Regions from separate parts of the Streptomyces sp. NPDC088400 genome, predicted to be linked through region 1. Evidence: riboswitches for the same ligand, from Rfam matches in the RefSeq annotation. Region 1 holds a riboswitch; each other region holds the start of a gene.
What was found. A riboswitch is a leader RNA that binds a small molecule or an ion and turns the genes downstream of it on or off. The one in region 1 is predicted to bind S-adenosylmethionine.

Region 1 (5,619 bases):
GGCGCTCCTGGAGCTTCTCGCGGTCGTAGTCCGAGTCGCTGTTCTCGATCTCGGCGCGGATCTGGTTCACGCGACCGGCGACCTGGTCGCTGTCACCGGCACCGTCGACGATGGTGGTCTCGTCCTTGGTGATGACGACCTTGCGGGCGCGGCCCAGCAGGTCCAGGCCGGCGTTCTCGAGCTTGAGGCCGACCTCCTCGGAGATGACCGTGCCACCGGTGAGGATGGCGATGTCGTTGAGCATGGCCTTGCGGCGGTCACCGAAGCCCGGGGCCTTGACGGCGACGGACTTGAAGGTGCCACGGATCTTGTTGACGACCAGGGTCGACAGCGCCTCGCCCTCGACGTCCTCCGCGATGATCAGCAGGGGCTTGCCCGACTGCATGACCTTCTCGAGCAGCGGAAGGAGGTCCTTCACGTTGCCGATCTTGGAGTTGACGATCAGGATGTACGGGTCGTCCAGGGACGCCTCCATACGCTCCATGTCGGTGGCGAAGTACGCCGAGATGTAGCCCTTGTCGAAGCGCATACCCTCGGTGAGCTCCAGCTCCAGACCGAAGGTCTGGGACTCCTCGACGGTGATGACGCCTTCCTTGCCGACCTTGTCCATCGCCTCGGCGATGAGCTCGCCGATCTGGGTGTCGGCGGCGGAGATGGAGGCGGTCGAAGCGATCTGCTCCTTGGTCTCCACGTCCTTGGCCTGCTCCAGCAGGGCACCGGAGACGGCCTCGACGGCCTTCTCGATGCCGCGCTTGAGGGCCATCGGGTTGGCGCCGGCTGCCACGTTGCGCAGGCCCTCACGGACGAGCGCCTGGGCGAGCACGGTCGCAGTGGTCGTACCGTCGCCGGCGACGTCGTCCGTCTTCTTGGCGACTTCCTTGACCAGCTCGGCGCCGATCTTCTCGTACGGGTCCTCGAGCTCGATCTCCTTGGCGATGGAAACACCATCGTTGGTGATCGTGGGGGCGCCCCACTTCTTCTCGAGGACGACGTTGCGACCCTTGGGACCAAGGGTGACCTTGACGGCGTCGGCGAGCTGGTTCATCCCGCGCTCGAGACCGCGCCGTGCCTCCTCGTCGAACGCGATGATCTTGGCCATGTGAAGTGGTCCTCCCGGACAGATGGGGTCTCCCCTGCTCGAACGGAGCTGAGAGCTTGGGGAAGGATTGCTCCGGACCGCGCTGGCGCCCGCGACGGACGGCCTGAGAACCGTGTGGTTCCTTGCCCCACCGGCTCTTCGGGCCTCACCGACCCGGTCCTAAAGTTGTCACTCTCACTTGCAGAGTGCTAACGCCAATAATTAGCACTCGACCCCCGAGAGTGCAAGCGCCTCGAAGAGGCATCGATGGGGGCGGTGGCCGGGAGACGGATGGGCGCAAGCGCCTCGAAGCACCGCCGTCGACCCGGACGCGGCCAGGGAACGGGGACGCACGAAGGGCCCGTACCCCATGTGCTGGGATACGGACCCCTCGGCGTGAGTGCGTCGGTGGCCGATCGCGCCGGGATCAGACGGCGAGCTTGACCATGTCCGCCTGCGGACCCTTCTGGCCCTGCGAGATCTCGAACTCCACTCGCTGACCTTCTTCAAGGGTGCGGTAACCGTCCATCTGAATCGCGCTGTAGTGGACGAAAACATCCGCACCACCGTCTACCGCGATGAAGCCGTAGCCCTTCTCCGCGTTGAACCACTTGACGGTGCCCTGAGCCATGCCTAACTCCCCTAGTACTGGTCCTCGGGAGGACCACACTTCGCGCCGTAACGCGTCGACCGCGGCTGAATGTATCCGCCCAACTGCCCTCTGCAACAGGTCAATCGGACGAGAAATCCGGGCATGGCTGAACACGCATAGTGATCAATTCACTGCGTTCCGGGGCAAGTCGGGCCGGGCAAAGTGCGCGTACGGCACATAGGGCACCAGGACTTCGCCCCGATGTTGTCGCGTTCTCGTATGCGCTCGGGGCGAGAAATGTAGGGGCGTTCCCATACTCTACCGTGCTCAACCATTCAGAATGGCCCCCTCCGCTTCTCGTGCGGAGGGGGCCATTCCGGTCGTGCGATACCGATACCGCGCCAGGAGGCGTCGGGTCAGCCTCCGGCGACCGCCGGGATGATCGAGACGCCGGCCCCGTCCGGGGTGGCGGTCTCCAGGCCCTGCTCGAAGCGGACGTCGTCGTCGTTGACGTACACGTTCACGAAGCGGCGCAGCTTGCCCTGGTCGTCCAGGACGCGGGCGGCGATGCCGGGGTGCTCCTTCTCCAGGGACTGGATGACGTCGGAGAGGGTCGCGCCCTCCGCCGCGACCTCGGCCTGGCCACCGGTGTACGTACGGAGGATGGTGGGGATGCGGACCTTGACGCTCATGGTGGGGCCTTTCTTGAGTACGAGGTGCGAGTGCGGGGGCGCGGCCACGGATGGTGGCGGGCGGCGGCCGGCGGTGGCGCTCAGTGGGCCAGACCGGCGGCGCGGAACGCGTCCAGGCTCGGGCGGATGGTCGCCGAAGGCCCGGTCGTCGGAGCCACGGCGTCCAGCGTCTTGAGCCCGTCGCCGGTGTTGAGGACCACGGTCGTCAGCGTCGGGTCGAGCAGACCGGCGTCGATCAGCTTCTTCGTCACGCCGACGGTCACGCCGCCCGCCGTCTCCGCGAAGATCCCCTCGGTGCGCGCCAGCAGCTTGATCGCGTCCACGATCTGCTCGTCGTTGACGTCCTCGACCGCGCCGCCGGTGCGGCGGGCGATGTCCAGGACGTACGGGCCGTCGGCCGGGTTGCCGATCGCCAGGGACTTGGCGATGGTGGCCGGCTTCTGCGGCCGTACGACATCGTGGCCCGCCTTGAAGGCGGTGGACACCGGCGAGCAGCCCTCGGCCTGCGCGCCGAAGATCTTGTACGGCTTGTCCTCGACCAGGCCCAGCTTGATCAGCTCCTGAAGACCCTTGTCGATCTTCGTGAGCTGCGATCCGGAGGCGATCGGGATGACGAGCTGGTCCGGCAGCTGCCAGCCGAGCTGCTCGCAGATCTCGTACGCGAGGGTCTTGGAGCCCTCGCCGTAGTACGGCCGGAGGTTGACGTTGACGAAACCCCAGCCCTCGCCCAGCGGGTCGCCGATGAGCTCGGAGCAGAACCGGTTCACGTCGTCGTAGTTGCCCTCGATGCCGACCAGTTCACCGCCGTAGACGGCGGCCATGACGACCTTGCCCTGCTCCAGGTCGTGCGGGATGAACACGCAGGAGCGGAAGCCGGCCCGGGCGGCGGCGGCGCCGACGGCGCCGGCCAGGTTGCCGGTGGAGGAGCAGGAGAGCGTGGTGAAGCCGAAGACGCGGGCGGCTTCGACGGCGATGGCGACGACGCGGTCCTTGAAGGAGTGCGTCGGGTTGCCGGAGTCGTCCTTGATGTGCAGGGAACCGGTGACACCCAGCTCACGGGCCAGGTTGTCGGCCTTGACCAGCTTGGTGAAGCCGGGGTTGATGTTCGGCTTCGTGGCCACATCGGCCGGTACGGGAAGGAGCGGGGCGTAGCGCCAGATGTTGTCCGGGCCCTCCGCGATGCGCTTCTTCAGCTCTTCGGGGCTGCCGCTCGGCAGGTCGTACGCGACTTCGAGCGGCCCGAAACAGCTCGCGCAGGCGAAAATGGGACCGAGGCCGAAACGCTCTCCGCATTCGCGGCACGAGAGGGCGGCGGCGGGTCCAAGATCAACGGACGCACCGGTGTCGGCGTTGTCGTTGGGGACAGTCTGCACAGCCATGGAGGCGAGGCCCTTTCTCCTCATCTTCCTCGTGACGTACTTCGCCACAAGACGGAATTGGCACCTTCCCCACCGTGACCTCTGCATGGTCGGCGGGAGGGTTGCCGGGACTTCAACGGGCCGTTCCCTCAGTCCCTCTGGATGAGCGCTATGGCACCGGAACCTGGATCCGATGCGTTTTTCGGCGTGATGACCCCGGCATGCGGTGGTCATACGCGTTGTTCAAGACTGTAACCGAAGGGGCGGATGGTGGAGATAGTCGTCCGCACCGCGAGATGGATCACGTTCATGGCACACGCTCAGGGAGTTTCGACCGTGCTGGAAGAGGTGGAGCACTGGCTGACCAGGCGTTCCTGGTCAGCGGCAGACCGTACGCTCGACCGGCTTCTGGCGGCGAAGGCCGCGCGCGGCACCACGGTGAGCGTGGTGCTGCCTGCGCTGAACGAGGAGGAAACAGTCGGCGAAATCGTCTCCGTCATCCGGCGCGAGCTGATGGAGAAGGTGGCGCTCGTCGATGAACTGGTAGTGATCGATTCCGGTTCCACCGACCGTACGTCCGAGGTCGCCGGGGCGGCGGGCGCGCGGGTGGTGCACCGGGACAGCATCCTGCCCCGGCTGCCCGCGCTTCCGGGCAAGGGCGAGGTGCTGTGGCGGTCGCTGCTGGTGACGAGCGGTGACATCGTGTGCTTCGTGGACGCCGATCTGAAGCGGTTCTCACCGGACTTCGTGTCCGGGATCGTCGGTCCGCTGCTCACGGATCAGGATGTGCACTTCGTGAAGGCGATGTACGACCGGCCGCTGGGCGGGCCGGGGGCCACCGGCTCACCGGGTTCCCTGGGCTCTCCGGGGGCGGCGAGCGGGCAGGGCGGGCGGGTGACCGAGCTGATGGCGCGGCCCCTGCTCAATCTGCACTGGCCGCAGCTGGCCGGCTTCGTACAGCCCCTGGGCGGCGAGTACGCGGCGCGGCGCTCGCTGCTGGAGCGGCTGCCGTTCCCCGTCGGATACGGCGTGGAGCTGGGGCTGCTGGTGGACACGCTGCACACGGTGGGGCTGGACGCGATGGCGCAGGTCGACGTGGGGGTACGGGTCCACCGCCACCAGGACGACCGGGCGCTGGGGCGGATGGCTGCGGCGATCTACCGTACGGCTCAACTCCGCTTGTCCCGTGGGCACTTGATACGTCCGGTGCTGACGCAGTTCGAGCGGGGCGAGGACGGTTTCGTACCGCGTACGCATGCCGTGGACACGGAGGAGCGGCCGCCGGTGCGGGAGATCGCGGAGTACACGGCCGGGCGCGCGGCGTAGGGGCGCACCGCCGGGGCGGCGGGTGTGCGCGGGGGCGGCGCCGTATGGGCGGACTCACGCGCACCGGACCGCGTCCGTACGTTTGAGCGTTTCCTGGACGGGCTAGGTTTCGGCACATGGCCTCAGAGCAAGCCGCCCAGGTTCTCGTCGCGTCCAACCGTGGCCCCGTCTCGTACACCCTGCGTGACGACGGCGAGCTGGCCGCGAAGCGCGGCGGGGGCGGGCTGGTGTCCGGCCTGTCGGCCATCGGGCCCGATACGGACGCGGTGTGGGTGTGCGCGGCGCTCGGGGACGGCGACCGGGAGGCCGTACGGCGCACGGGCGGCCGGCTCGACACCGCCGACACGGGCGGACAGCGCGTGCGCATGCTGGGCATCGCGCCGGACGTGTTCGCCGACGCCTACAACGGGGTCGCCAACTCCACGCTCTGGTTCGTCCACCACCTGCTCTACCAGACCCCGCTGGAGCCGTCCTTCGGCCCGGAGTTCCGCGCGCAGTGGGCGTCGTACGAGACGTACAACCGCGCCTTCGCCGAGGCGCTGGCCGACGAGGCGGGCGAGGGCGCGGCCGTGC
Region 2 (5,619 bases), on a different contig from region 1:
CGTGGCGTACTTCTCCAGATCCGCGAGCGTCGTCACGGTGACGGTCCTGCCGTCCCGCCCGCCGTACGTCCCGTTCTGGCCGAGGGCGTTGACGGAGGCGAACCCGTCCGCCACATCGGCGGCCCAGGCGGGTGCGGCAACCGGAACCGCCGCGGCGACCGTCCGCTGCCCGTCCGCCCGGAACGCCCCGGGGCCGCTGCCGTACGCCATGACACCGGCGGCGGCGAGGGTCAGCGGGACACCGGCGGCCAGGGTGGTCCACCGCTTGCGGGGGTGGGTCGTACTGCGTATCTCATTCATGGATTCTTCCGATCTGTGTCGGCCACGGTGGGGGAAGAGATACGGAGTAGTTGCCGCCGGCGCGACGAAGGTTGCCGCGCACCGGCCCAGGAACAGAGAGACGTCCCCGACGGGCCCGGCAGGGATCCCGTGACGCGGGCACCGGCCAGGGGCCGCGTCGCCGGGTACTCCCGCGCGGATCGACATCAGGCCGGGGTAGGACGTACCGGAGCCGCCTCGGGTGACGACCCAGGACTTGCCTCTCCCTCCAGCCCGTACGTTCCTGGAGCAGGGCGGCTTCGTACTCGTTGGTGAACAAGAGCCGTACTCCTCGAAGTTGGTGCCCGCCGCACCCACCAACACCGGGGGGAGCACCGAGCACCCCCAGGCCGAAGGTGATGTTCGCCGCGACGCCTCCTCGGCGTACCTCCAAGTCGTCGACGAGGAAGGACAGGGATACGGTGGCCAGCCGCTCGGGGATGAGCTGTTCGGCGAACGGACCGGGGAACACGGTCAGATGGTCCGTGGCGATGGAGCCGGTGACGGCTGTCGGCATATCAGGCCCCCACGGCCTCGCGCAGGGCTCCCGCGCGGTCGGTCCGCTCCCAGGTGAAGCCGGGCAGCGTACGGCCGAAGTGACGGTACGCAGCGGTCTGTGCGTAGATCGGCCTGAGCAGGTCGAGGTCGCGGATGACGGCGGCCGGACGGAGGTCGGACACCTCACTGATGGCGGCCTCGATACGGGGCATGGGAACGGTGTTCGTACCGAACGCTCGATGAAGAGGCCGACCGGCTCGGCTTGCCGATCGCGTAGGCGACCTGGACCTCACAGCGGGCCGCGAGCCCGGCGGCGACGACGTTCTTGGCGACCCAGCGCGTCGCGTACGCCGTGGACCGGTCGACCTTGGAGGGGGTCTTGCCGAAGAAGGCACCACCGCCGTGGCGGGCCTGGCCGCCGTAGGTGTCCATGGCCGGTCCGCCCGTGGCTGATCCACATCTGCACCGCGCGCTAGGGTTCTCGCCCTGACGCTTGCCCCATCAGGTGGGCCTGACCGGCAAGGCGCCGTGCGGGCTGTATGTCGTCATCACTCGTCATGTCTTCATGATGTCCCCTCAGCGGGAGCGGGAGCGGGAGCGGGAGCGGAGGGCGGAGGGCGGAGCGGTTCTGTCGGGGCGTGCGGCAGGCTTCGCTATTGGTGCCCGGTGAGAGGGCAGGGTCTGCTGTCTGGGGACCAGTTGGGGACCACACGGTGTGCGCGGGACCGAACGGCGCGGGCGACAGCACACAGCTTGCTCCCTCGTTTAGTCCGTTTACGTGTTTCTTGGGAACCAGTTGGGGACCGCGGGGGTTCAGGGCCTGTCCGGCGATGCGCCCGCCGCGGGGTTCGGTGAAGAGCCGGCCTCCGCGGCGGGGCCGGCGGCGAGGATGCGCTCGGCGACGAGGGCGTATCTCCTCGATGGCCCAGTGTGCGCCCCCTGCCCCCCTGTCCCCGGCCTCCCGCCGCACCGAAGCGTGGGCGGGTCAACAGGGCCTGACTCAGGGCGAGTTCGGCTATTGGCCGACCGGACTCTACCCATCGGTAACCCTTGGCTGTCACGATGTGCCCGACACATCGGCCCCACCCCTCACCCAAGGAGACCGATATGGCGGCACTCGGCCTGCTCAGAAGCCTCACCACGACCGCGGTTCTCACCACGGCGATCGCGGCGGGCACCGCTCTTCCCGCCCTGGCCGCTCCCTCCGCCCCGGCGGCCACCCCGGCCGCCGTCGACACCGCGGCAGCTGCGAAGCCCGACTACGCGACCTGGCAGGCCGACATCGCCGCTGTCATGGACCAGGCCGACTCCTACATCGCCGGACGTCTCGCCTCGGTGCCCGCCGGCCAGAAACCCGCCATAGTCCTGGACATCGACAACACCTCGCTGGAAACCGACTATTCGTCGGCCTTGCCGACCCCGGCGATCCGGCGGACCCTCGCCCTGGCGGACTTCGCGCACGACCGCGGCGTCAAGATCTTCTTCGTATCGGCCCGCCCCGACCTCATCCAGTCGATCACCAAGTACAACCTGACATCGGTCGGCTACACGGTCGACGGGCTCTACGGCCGGTCGATCGGCGACCTGTTCACGGAGGTGAGCGCGTTCAAGACGGCCCAGCGCGTGAAGATCGAGAAGAACGGCTACACGATCATCGCCAACATCGGCAACAACACCACCGACCTGACCGGCGGCCACGCCGAACGCACCTTCAAGCTCCCCGATTACGACGGCCAGCTCTCTTGACCTGACTCTCCTGACCTGAGCACCCGACTCACGTCGTCGTTGGCGGAGGAGGTCCCGGAACGAGGGGCGACGGCCGTGCGCCGGCCTCGTCCCTCAGTTCATCCGCTCCGCTGACGGTTTTGAAGTACCCAGCGGCGATCAGACCTGCCAGGGAAGCCCGTCACCGGGCGCGGGGCGTGCACGGTCAGGGTGCGGGCGGGGAACTTCATGACGCCGCACGCTCGTCGCGCGCCTCGTCGGGGTGGGCCAGGCCCAGGTGGTCGCGCAGAGTGGTGCCCTCGTACTCCGTGCGGTACACGCCGCGTTCCTGGAGCAGTGGGACTACCTGGTCGGCGAAGGCGTCGAGGCCGCCGAGGGTGATGTGCGGGACGAGGATGAAGCCGTCACTGGCGTCGGCCTGGACGAGGTCGTCGATGGTCCGGGCGACGGTGGCCGGGGAGCCGACGAAGTTCTGCCGGTTGCCGGTCTCGATGACCAGGTCCCGGATCGACCACTGGTTGGCGGCGGCGAGTTCGCGCCACTCGCGGGCCGTGGCCGACGGGTCGCGGTACATCCGTACCTGGGCGCGCCCGCGGGCGATGGTGTGCTCGCCGAGGTCGGGATCGATGTCGGGGAGCGGTCCGTCGGGGTCGTACGCGGACAGGTCCCGGTTCCAGACGAACTCCAGGTGCTTGATGGCCGTGGCCCCGCTCACCTGCCGGCGGCGCACCTCATGGGCCAGTTCCTCCGCCTCGGCGTCGGTGTCGCCGAGCACGAAGCTCGCGGCGGGCAGGATCAGCAGCTGGTCGCGGTCGCGGCCGTACCGGGCCAGGCGGCCCTTGAGGCCGGCGTAGAACGCCTTGCCCTCCTTGAGGGTGGCGTACCGGCTGAAGATGGCGCCGGCGCTCGACGCGGCGAACTCGCGTCCCTCGTCGGAGTCGCCGGCCTGGAAGATCACCGGGCGGCACTGCGGGCTGCGCGGTACGTTGAACTGCCCCTGGATGTCGAAGTGCCGGCCCTGGTGCACGAAGGCTCCGGCCCGCGCGTCCCGCAGGAAGGTACCGGTCTCCCGGTCGGCGACGATCTCGTCCCCGCGCCACGGCGCGGGTTCGCCCGCTCATGTGGTCATCGGCCCCGGCCCGCAGACAAGCAACCCTTCCACCGCGACAGGGTGCTCCGGGTGACGACCGGTCCCGCCGGCGCGGCGGGGCAAGCGCGGTCTCGCGTCTCGCGAGCCCGGAGGCAAGACGGGTGGCAATGCCCAGGAACGGCTTGACGAGGCGCCTGCACATCGATCTGTTGCGTGTCTCCAGCGCTTACTGACCCACCACCGGCCCGTGCGATCCGGAGTCCGTTCGGTCCGGCCGTTCGGTCCGGGGTCCGTGCGGTCCGGACCGGTGTGAAAAGCGCAGTCGCTCCGCATTCGGTCGCTGGTGCCCACAAGGCGGCGGTGGCCTCCTCGTTCCCCAAGGGAGAGTCATGCCCGAGACAGCTTCGCGCAACTCCAGCACCGCCACGTCCAGTGGCTGTCACCAGAGTTCGTCCGCTTCGGGGCTCCGCCCCGGGACGGGCGCGGCGTCCCCCCGTCCGCACCGCTTCCAGAGCCGGATCGGCGTCGGCCTCGCCGGCGGCTTCTACCCGACACCGCACCGCTACGACCTCTACCTGTCGGCGAGTTGTCCCGGCTCACTGCGAATCTCGATCACCCTCGACCTGCTCGGCCTCAAGGACTCGGTCGCCACCACGCTTTTGACGCACCCCGCCGAGACACCCGAAGCCTTCGCCTCACTGCGCGGTGCGTACGAGGCCACGGTGCACCACTACGACGGGCCGCTGACCGCGCCCGCGCTGCGCGACCGCTGGAGCGGACGCATCGTCAGTAACGATACGGCCGACATCCTCTGCGACCTCGCGGGCCTGCTCTCCGGACACGACGGAGCCTGCCCCTCCGCCCTCAACCCGCCGGCTCTCGCCCCGGACATCGACGTCCTCCGCGACCTGCTGGACCGGGACGTCACCCCGGCCGCCCAGTCCTCGGGGCGAGCGGCGGCACTGAGCCTGCTGGACCGTCAACTCGCCACATCTCCCTACGCGTTGGGTGAGGACCTGACGGCCGCGGACGTGGACCTGTGGGTAGCGCTCGTCCATCTCGGCCCGGCCGGCACCCTCTGCTCGTACCCCCGGCTCCGGGACTACGTAAGCCGCCTCGGTGAGCACCCCGCCTTCGAGGGCAGGAACGAGGCGCTGTCCGACGCGGCGTGAGCCCCCGGGCCCAGGCCCGTCGAGAGGCCGGGACGGGCGGTACAACCATCCGTACCGTTCGCGGGTCACATCAAGTGGGAGCAAACCGCTCCCAGGGACACAAGGGGGAAATATGAGAATCACGCGTAATGTCGCTGCCGTCGGGGCGTTCGCCGCGCTGGCGGTGGGCGCGGGGACCGTGTTCAGCACGACCGCCTCCGCCGCACCCAACGTCACACCGCAGGGCGTCTGCGGCAAGGCCTACAAGACCGTGAACTCGGCGGCCATCGGCTCGCTGGGCACGGTCTACCTGACCTACAACTCCTCGAACGGCAAGAACTGCGTCGCGACCATCCGTACCAACCCGGGCGCGGCCAAGAACATGTCCACGTACATCTACGTCCCCGACAGCGACGAGTGGGCCGGGGACTCCGGTAGTTACACGTCGTACGCGGGGCCGGGCTATGTCTACGGCAAGGGCCATTGCGTGAGCTGGGGCGGCAGTATCGACAACATCTATGTGTCGGTGGAGAACTCCAACTGCGCCGCCCTGAAGGAGCACCGGGTCACCGAAGTCCGCTGATCCGGTTCCTCACCCGGCCGCGAGTTCCCGCGCCGCCGCCTCCCGCAGTTCGACCGTGCGGACCTTGCCGCTGACGGTCATGGGAGGCGTCCGCGAGCCGCAGGTGGCGCGGGAACTTGGAGCGGTTGCTCCCATGGGGCAACTCGGCCGACTGTTTCACCCTCCGACGCGGGTCCTCATCCGGGCCCGCGTCGCTGCGTTCGTCGACGTCGCCCTGGCGGCCGTCGATGCCACCGCGCGCCTGGTCGTGATGA
Region 3 (5,619 bases), on a different contig from region 1:
AGAGAAATACTCCCTGCAACCCTACGGCCTCACAGGCACCCCAGGGAGCGGCGAGGCACTCTGTGCCACTCGGTCCCGGTACGACATGCTCTGTCCGTGACGAATTGGCGGACAGCGGCCGGCGGACCGGTGGTGACCTACGGACTGATCGGCCTGTGCCTGCTGGCCTTCCTGATCAGCCCGGTCTCGGGGTTCAACCCGGCGTACGGGGAGGGCGACTCGGTCCTCGCCGCGCAGAGCGCGCACTTCGAACAGTGGGGCGTCATCCCCAGCGAGCTGATGCGCAGCTCCCCGCGGATCCTGCTCACCCCGCTGACCGCGCTCTTCGTCCACGGCAGCTGGCTGCACCTGCTGGGGAACATGCTCTTCCTCTACGTCTTCGGAGCGATGGCCGAGGAACGCATGGGCCGGACACACTTCGCGCTGTTCTACCTCACCGTCGGCTATCTCGCGCTGTTCGTGTACGCGGCGGCCAACGCCACCTCGGAGCAGACCCTGGTCGGGGCCTCGGGCGCGATCTCGGGAGTGCTCGGCGCCTTCCTCTTCCTCTTTCCCCGGGCCCGCGTCACCAGTCTCTTCCCGTTCCTGCTCTTTCTGCCGCTGCGCTTCCCCGCCTGGATCGTGCTGATCTTCTGGTTCGTCCTCCAGTGGCTGGCCGCACGCGGCGCCGGCCCGGGACCCGGGGTCGCCTACCTCGCGCACCTGGTGGGCTTCGGCACCGGCTTCCTCTACGCCTGGGGACGCTACTGGCGGAGGGATAGAGTGAGGGACCAAACCGGGGCCACCGAGGGAGAACGCCAACCGTGATCACCGCGATCGTGCTCATCAAGACCAGCGTCGACCGGATCCCCGAGATCGCGGAGTCGATCGCCGCGCTGGACAGCGTCAGCGAGGTCTTCTCGGTGACCGGTACGTACGACCTGATCGCCATGGTCCGGGTGCCCAAGCACGACGACCTGGCGGATGTCATCCCCGGCCGGATCAGCAAGATCGAGGGCGTCGAGGCCACGGACACGCATGTGGCGTTCCGTACGTACTCCCAGCACGACCTGGAAGCGGCCTTCGCCATCGGCCTCGACGCGTAGGCCCTGTTTCAGAGGTCCCGCGGCTCACGGTGCCGGGCGCACCCGCCGACCCGGGGCGCCCGGCGGCCGGTCAGCCGCGGTCGGGGACGCAACGGCCGTCCTCCGTGCGGTAGTTCCACCGGGCACCCTCACGCACCAGCTCGCGCACCGCCCGGACGAACCGCTCCACATGCTCGTCCGGCGTCCCGGCGCCGAAGCTGACGCGGATCGCGTTCAGCGAGCGCTCGCCCGGACCGGCCTCCGGGGCACCGCACTCCCCCGGGTCCCGCGGGTCACTGCCCAGCAGGGTCCGCAGCAGCGGGTGGGCGCAGAAGAGACCGTCCCGTACGCCGATGCCGTACTCGGCGGACAGCGCAGCGGCGAAGTGCGAGCTGTTCCAGCCGTCGACCACGAACGACAGGACACCGACACGCGGGGCGTCGTCGCCGAACAGCGAGAGCACCTTGACCTCGGGCACCTCGGCCAGCCCCGCACGCACCAGGCCGACCAGCCGCTGCTCACGGGCCGCCAGCGCGTCGAACCCGGCCTCCGAGAGCGCCTTGCAGGCGGAGGCGATCGCGTACACACCGATCACGTTGGGCGAACCGGCCTCGTGCCGGGCGGCCGTGGTGTGCCACTCGACCTCCACCCCGCCATCGGCACGGCGTGCCACCGTACGGCTGGCTCCGCCGCCCGCGAGATACGGCTCCGCGTCCTGAAGCCAGTCGGACCGGCCCGCGAGCACTCCGGAGCCGAACGGCGCGTACAGCTTGTGCCCGGAGAAGGCGATCCAGTCGACATCCAGCTCGGCGATGTCCACCGCGTGATGCGGCACGAGCTGCGCGGCGTCGAGAACGATCCGGGCCCCCTGGGCATGCGCGGCGGCGGCCAACTCCCGTACGGGCCACAGCTCACCGGTGACATTGGACGCGCCGGTGACACACACCAGCGCCGGCCCCTGAGGGTCCCTCCCGGCGAGCGCGCGCTCCAGCGTGGCGACGGCATCCTCGGGCGTACGGGGAGCGTTCAGGAACGTCACCCGCGCATCCCGCCAGGGCAGCAGCGAGGCGTGGTGCTCGGTCTCGAAGACGAACACCTCGCAGCCGGCGGGCAGCGCGCCGGCCAGCAGGTTCAGCGAATCGGTGGTCGAGCGGGTGAAGACGACCTGGTCGTCGGCGCGGCAGCCGAGAAACTCCGCGACCGTGCGGCGGCTGTTCTCGAAAAGGTCCGTGGAGAGCTGCGAGAGATACCCGGCGCCGCGGTGGACACTGCCGTAGTACGGGGCATAGGCGGCGACGTCGTCCCACACCCGCTGGAGCGCCGGGGCGCTGGCCGCGTAATCGAGCGCGGCGTAGCTGACCTCGCCGCCGGTGACGAGCGGGACGGTGACGTCCCGCCCGAGGACGGGAAGCGGCGCGGCGCAGGCGGGGTCGTCGGAGGTGGCGGCGGAGTCGGTGGTAGCGGCATTCAGGAACGCGGACATGGCGAAATCTCCCGGCAGGACAAGTCGAAACGGCTTCAAGGACCCGCGGGCACGGCGGAACCGTGACGGTGCGGGGGTTGCCTCGACACACGGAGAACACCGTGCGGAGGTGTGTTGAAGAGGGGCGTCGATGCCCTAGCGCATTCGCTTGCTCACGAGGCTGCTCCCTTGAGGACCAGGACCCCAGAGATCACAGGGGTCCGCGCTTGCCGCAGACCTCGCTGCCTACGGCCTGGTCTTCACCCGGGGCACCCCGCCACGGACGGAGGGTTGCCGGACAGCGAGCCGGGGCCTTAATCGCTGTCACTCATGACCTTGGCCGAGAGTATGGCACAGCGTGCCGAGAGGGAGCAGGGGGTGTCCGCGATGCGGGACGCGGTCTCGCCGTCCGGCGGGGGGGTGCGGGTACGGCTCGGTGGCGGGTGCGGTGTGTGGTGGGTGCGGGTGCCGGGGCCTCCGGAGGCGCATGTCCGGACTGCATGATTTACGGCGCGTGCGGGTTTGTTTTCAGGGTGCGGGCCGGTGTGCGCCACAAATCACGCTCTACGTCCGGACACGTCACCTCCTGCGACCCCGACCCCCTCCCGCCGGATCCCCGCCTGCCCGGTGGGGGTACGGCCCTGGCGCGCTGGGGTGGTCTGTGGCGGGCGGTGAAGGGGGTCGCGCAGGGGTCGTGTCCGGAACGTAAAGCGTGATTTGTGCCGCTCACGAGCCGTCACACGAAGAACAAAGCCGCACGCGGCGTAAATCATGCAGTGCAGGACATGACCCCGGAGCGGCACCCGGCAACAACCCGCACCGAACCACCGGCCCCAGCCAACAACGCACCCCGACCACGCCCCGCCGGACGGCGACACCGCCCCCGCCGGACGGCTACATGTTGCTCGCCGTGACCCAGCGCGTCAGCGCCCGTCCCGCCGCCCCCGAGTCGATCGACTCCGCCGCCCTCGCGATCCCCGCCGCCAGTTGCAGCTCCAGCGAGTCCCCCGTCGGGTCCAACGCCACCAGCGCCGCCGCCGAGTTGAGCAGCACCGCGTCGCGTACGGGACCGGTTTCGCCGGCCAGCAGCCGGCGGGCGACGTCCGCGTTGTACGACGCGTCCGCGCCCCGCAGTGCCTCGACCGGTACCAGCTCCAGGCCCACCTGCCGTGGGTCGAAGGGCTCCTCGGTGACCTGTCCGTCCCGTACGACCCATACCCGGGACGTGGCCGTGGTGGTCAGTTCGTCGAGGCCGTCGTCGCCCCGGAAGACCAGTGCGGACGCGCCCCGTTCGGCCAGCACGCCCGCCATGATGGGCGCCATCCGGGCGTCGGCGACGCCGGTCGCCTGTGCGCGTACCTTCGCCGGGTTGGTGAGCGGGCCGAGGAAGTTGAAGGTGGTGCGGATGCCCAGTTCGCGGCGGGCGGCCGCCACGTAGCGCAGGGCGGGGTGGAACTTCACCGCGAAGCAGAAGGTGATGCCCGCTTCCTCGGCGACCTGGGCGACGCGCTGCGGGGGCAGTTCCAGGTTGACGCCGAGCTTCTCCAGTACGTCGGACGCTCCGCTGGCCGAGGACGCGGCCCGGTTACCGTGTTTGACGACCTTCGCGCCGGTGCCCGCCACCACGATCGCGGACATGGTGGAGATGTTGACGGTCTTGGCGCCGTCGCCGCCGGTGCCGACGATGTCGACGCTCCGGCCCGGTACGTCGATCAACTGGGCGTGCGCGTACATCGCCCGTACGAGACCGGTGATCTCCGCGACGGTCTCGCCCTTGGCACGCAGGGCCACCGCGAAACCGGCGATCTGCGCGTCGGTGGCCGCGCCGCTCATGATCCGGTCCATCGCCCAGGCGGTGGCGTCCGCGCTCTGGTCGGCGCCGCTGAGCAGCGCGTCCAGCACACCCGGCCAGGAGTACGCCGCCACGGTGTCGCCTCCGACGGGGGTAACAGCGCTCATGCTCGCTCCTGGGTTTTCGTCTGGGTTGGGGACGCGGTAGGGCCCTGTCTCAAGCCTATCGGCGCGCAGGGTGCCGACATGCCCGATGCCCGCACTCCGGACAACGCCGAGGGCCCCGGCCGGTTCCCTCTCGGGAGACCGGGCCGGGGCCCTCGGTGGTGGCGACCTGGATTGGCCGGGTGGGATCAGTGGTGGCCGTGGCCGCTGGTGATCTCCTTGTACTCCTCGGCGGTGGGCTTGGGGATCTGGTTCCCCTCGCCGTAGTAGCCCTTGCTGAGCTTCGCCTTGAGCTTCTCGGCGGGCTTCACCTTGCGCCGCACACCGTTCTCGTCGACGGTGGCACCGATCTCGGCGGGCGCGTACTGCTCGTGCGCGGTGAGCTTGTGCAGGTCTCCCTGCTCCAGCGGGGTGTGGACCTCGACGAACTCACCGTGCGGCAGCCGCTTGATGACACCGGACTCGCGTCCGTGCAGCACCTTCTCGGCGTCGCGGCGCTGGAGACCCAGGCAGATCCGCTTGGTGACGATGAAGGCGATGACCGGTCCGACGAAGAAGGCGATCCGGACGAACCAGGTGATCGCGTTGATCGACAGATGGAAGTGCGTCGCCCACAGGTCGTTGCCGCCGCCGACGAGCAGTACGAAGTACCACGTCAGCCAGGCCACACCGAACGCGGTACGGGTCGGTACGTTGCGCGGGCGGTCCAGGATGTGGTGCTCGCGCTTGTCGCCGGTGACCCAGGACTCGATGAACGGGTAGACCGCGATCGCGACCAGCACCAGCGGGAAGATGACCAGCGGGATGAAGACACCCAGGACGAGGGTGTGGCCCGCGAAGTTGATCTCCCAGCCGGGCATCACACGGATGAGGCCCTCGGAGAAGCCCATGTACCAGTCGGGCTGGGCGCCGGTGGACACCTGGTCCGGGCGGTACGGGCCGATCGCCCAGATCGGGTTGATCGTGGCGATGGCCGAGACGATCGTGATGAGTCCGAAGACCAGGAAGAAGAAGCCTCCGGCCTTGGCCATGTAGACCGGCAGCAGCGGCATGCCGACGACGTTCTTCTCCGTCTTGCCGGGGCCCGCGAACTGCGTGTGCTTGTGGTAGAAGACCAGGATCAGGTGGGCCACGACG

Region 2: it holds a riboswitch for S-adenosylmethionine, as region 1 does, so the genes downstream of both, ACIQD6_RS08015 (glutathione S-transferase C-terminal domain-containing protein) here and thrC (threonine synthase) in region 1, are expected to answer to the same signal.
Region 3: it holds a riboswitch for S-adenosylmethionine, as region 1 does, so the genes downstream of both, ACIQD6_RS13640 (aminotransferase class V-fold PLP-dependent enzyme) here and thrC (threonine synthase) in region 1, are expected to answer to the same signal.

What each region holds. Positions count from the first base shown of each region.
Region 1 covers NZ_JBIVMZ010000008.1:256,113-261,731, forward strand. Annotated here, with positions in the region: gene groL (chaperonin GroEL) at 1-1,099, opposite strand, end outside; gene ACIQD6_RS21745 (cold-shock protein) at 1,506-1,709, opposite strand; gene ACIQD6_RS21750 (ubiquitin-like small modifier protein 1) at 2,087-2,362, opposite strand; gene thrC (threonine synthase) at 2,443-3,741, opposite strand; SAM riboswitch class I at 3,759-3,889, opposite strand; gene ACIQD6_RS21760 (glucosyl-3-phosphoglycerate synthase) at 4,057-5,046, shown strand; gene ACIQD6_RS21765 (trehalose-6-phosphate synthase) at 5,163-5,619, shown strand, end outside.
Region 2 covers NZ_JBIVMZ010000002.1:875,140-880,758, forward strand. Annotated here, with positions in the region: gene ACIQD6_RS07990 (pectinesterase family protein) at 1-300, opposite strand, end outside; partial or broken gene ACIQD6_RS07995 (carbohydrate kinase family protein) at 604-835, opposite strand; partial or broken gene ACIQD6_RS08000 (methionine adenosyltransferase domain-containing protein) at 837-1,314, opposite strand; gene ACIQD6_RS08005 (HAD family acid phosphatase) at 1,924-2,562, shown strand; partial or broken gene ACIQD6_RS08010 (LLM class flavin-dependent oxidoreductase) at 2,768-3,640, opposite strand; SAM riboswitch class IV at 3,657-3,763, shown strand; gene ACIQD6_RS08015 (glutathione S-transferase C-terminal domain-containing protein) at 4,021-4,803, shown strand; gene ACIQD6_RS08020 (spore-associated protein) at 4,916-5,365, shown strand; gene ACIQD6_RS08025 (hypothetical protein) at 5,375-5,500, opposite strand.
Region 3 covers NZ_JBIVMZ010000004.1:523,699-529,317, reverse strand. Annotated here, with positions in the region: gene ACIQD6_RS13650 (rhomboid family intramembrane serine protease) at 97-807, shown strand; gene ACIQD6_RS13645 (Lrp/AsnC family transcriptional regulator) at 804-1,085, shown strand; gene ACIQD6_RS13640 (aminotransferase class V-fold PLP-dependent enzyme) at 1,156-2,547, opposite strand; SAM riboswitch class IV at 2,745-2,862, opposite strand; gene trpD (anthranilate phosphoribosyltransferase) at 3,421-4,485, opposite strand; gene ACIQD6_RS13630 (cytochrome bc complex cytochrome b subunit) at 4,671-5,619, opposite strand, start outside.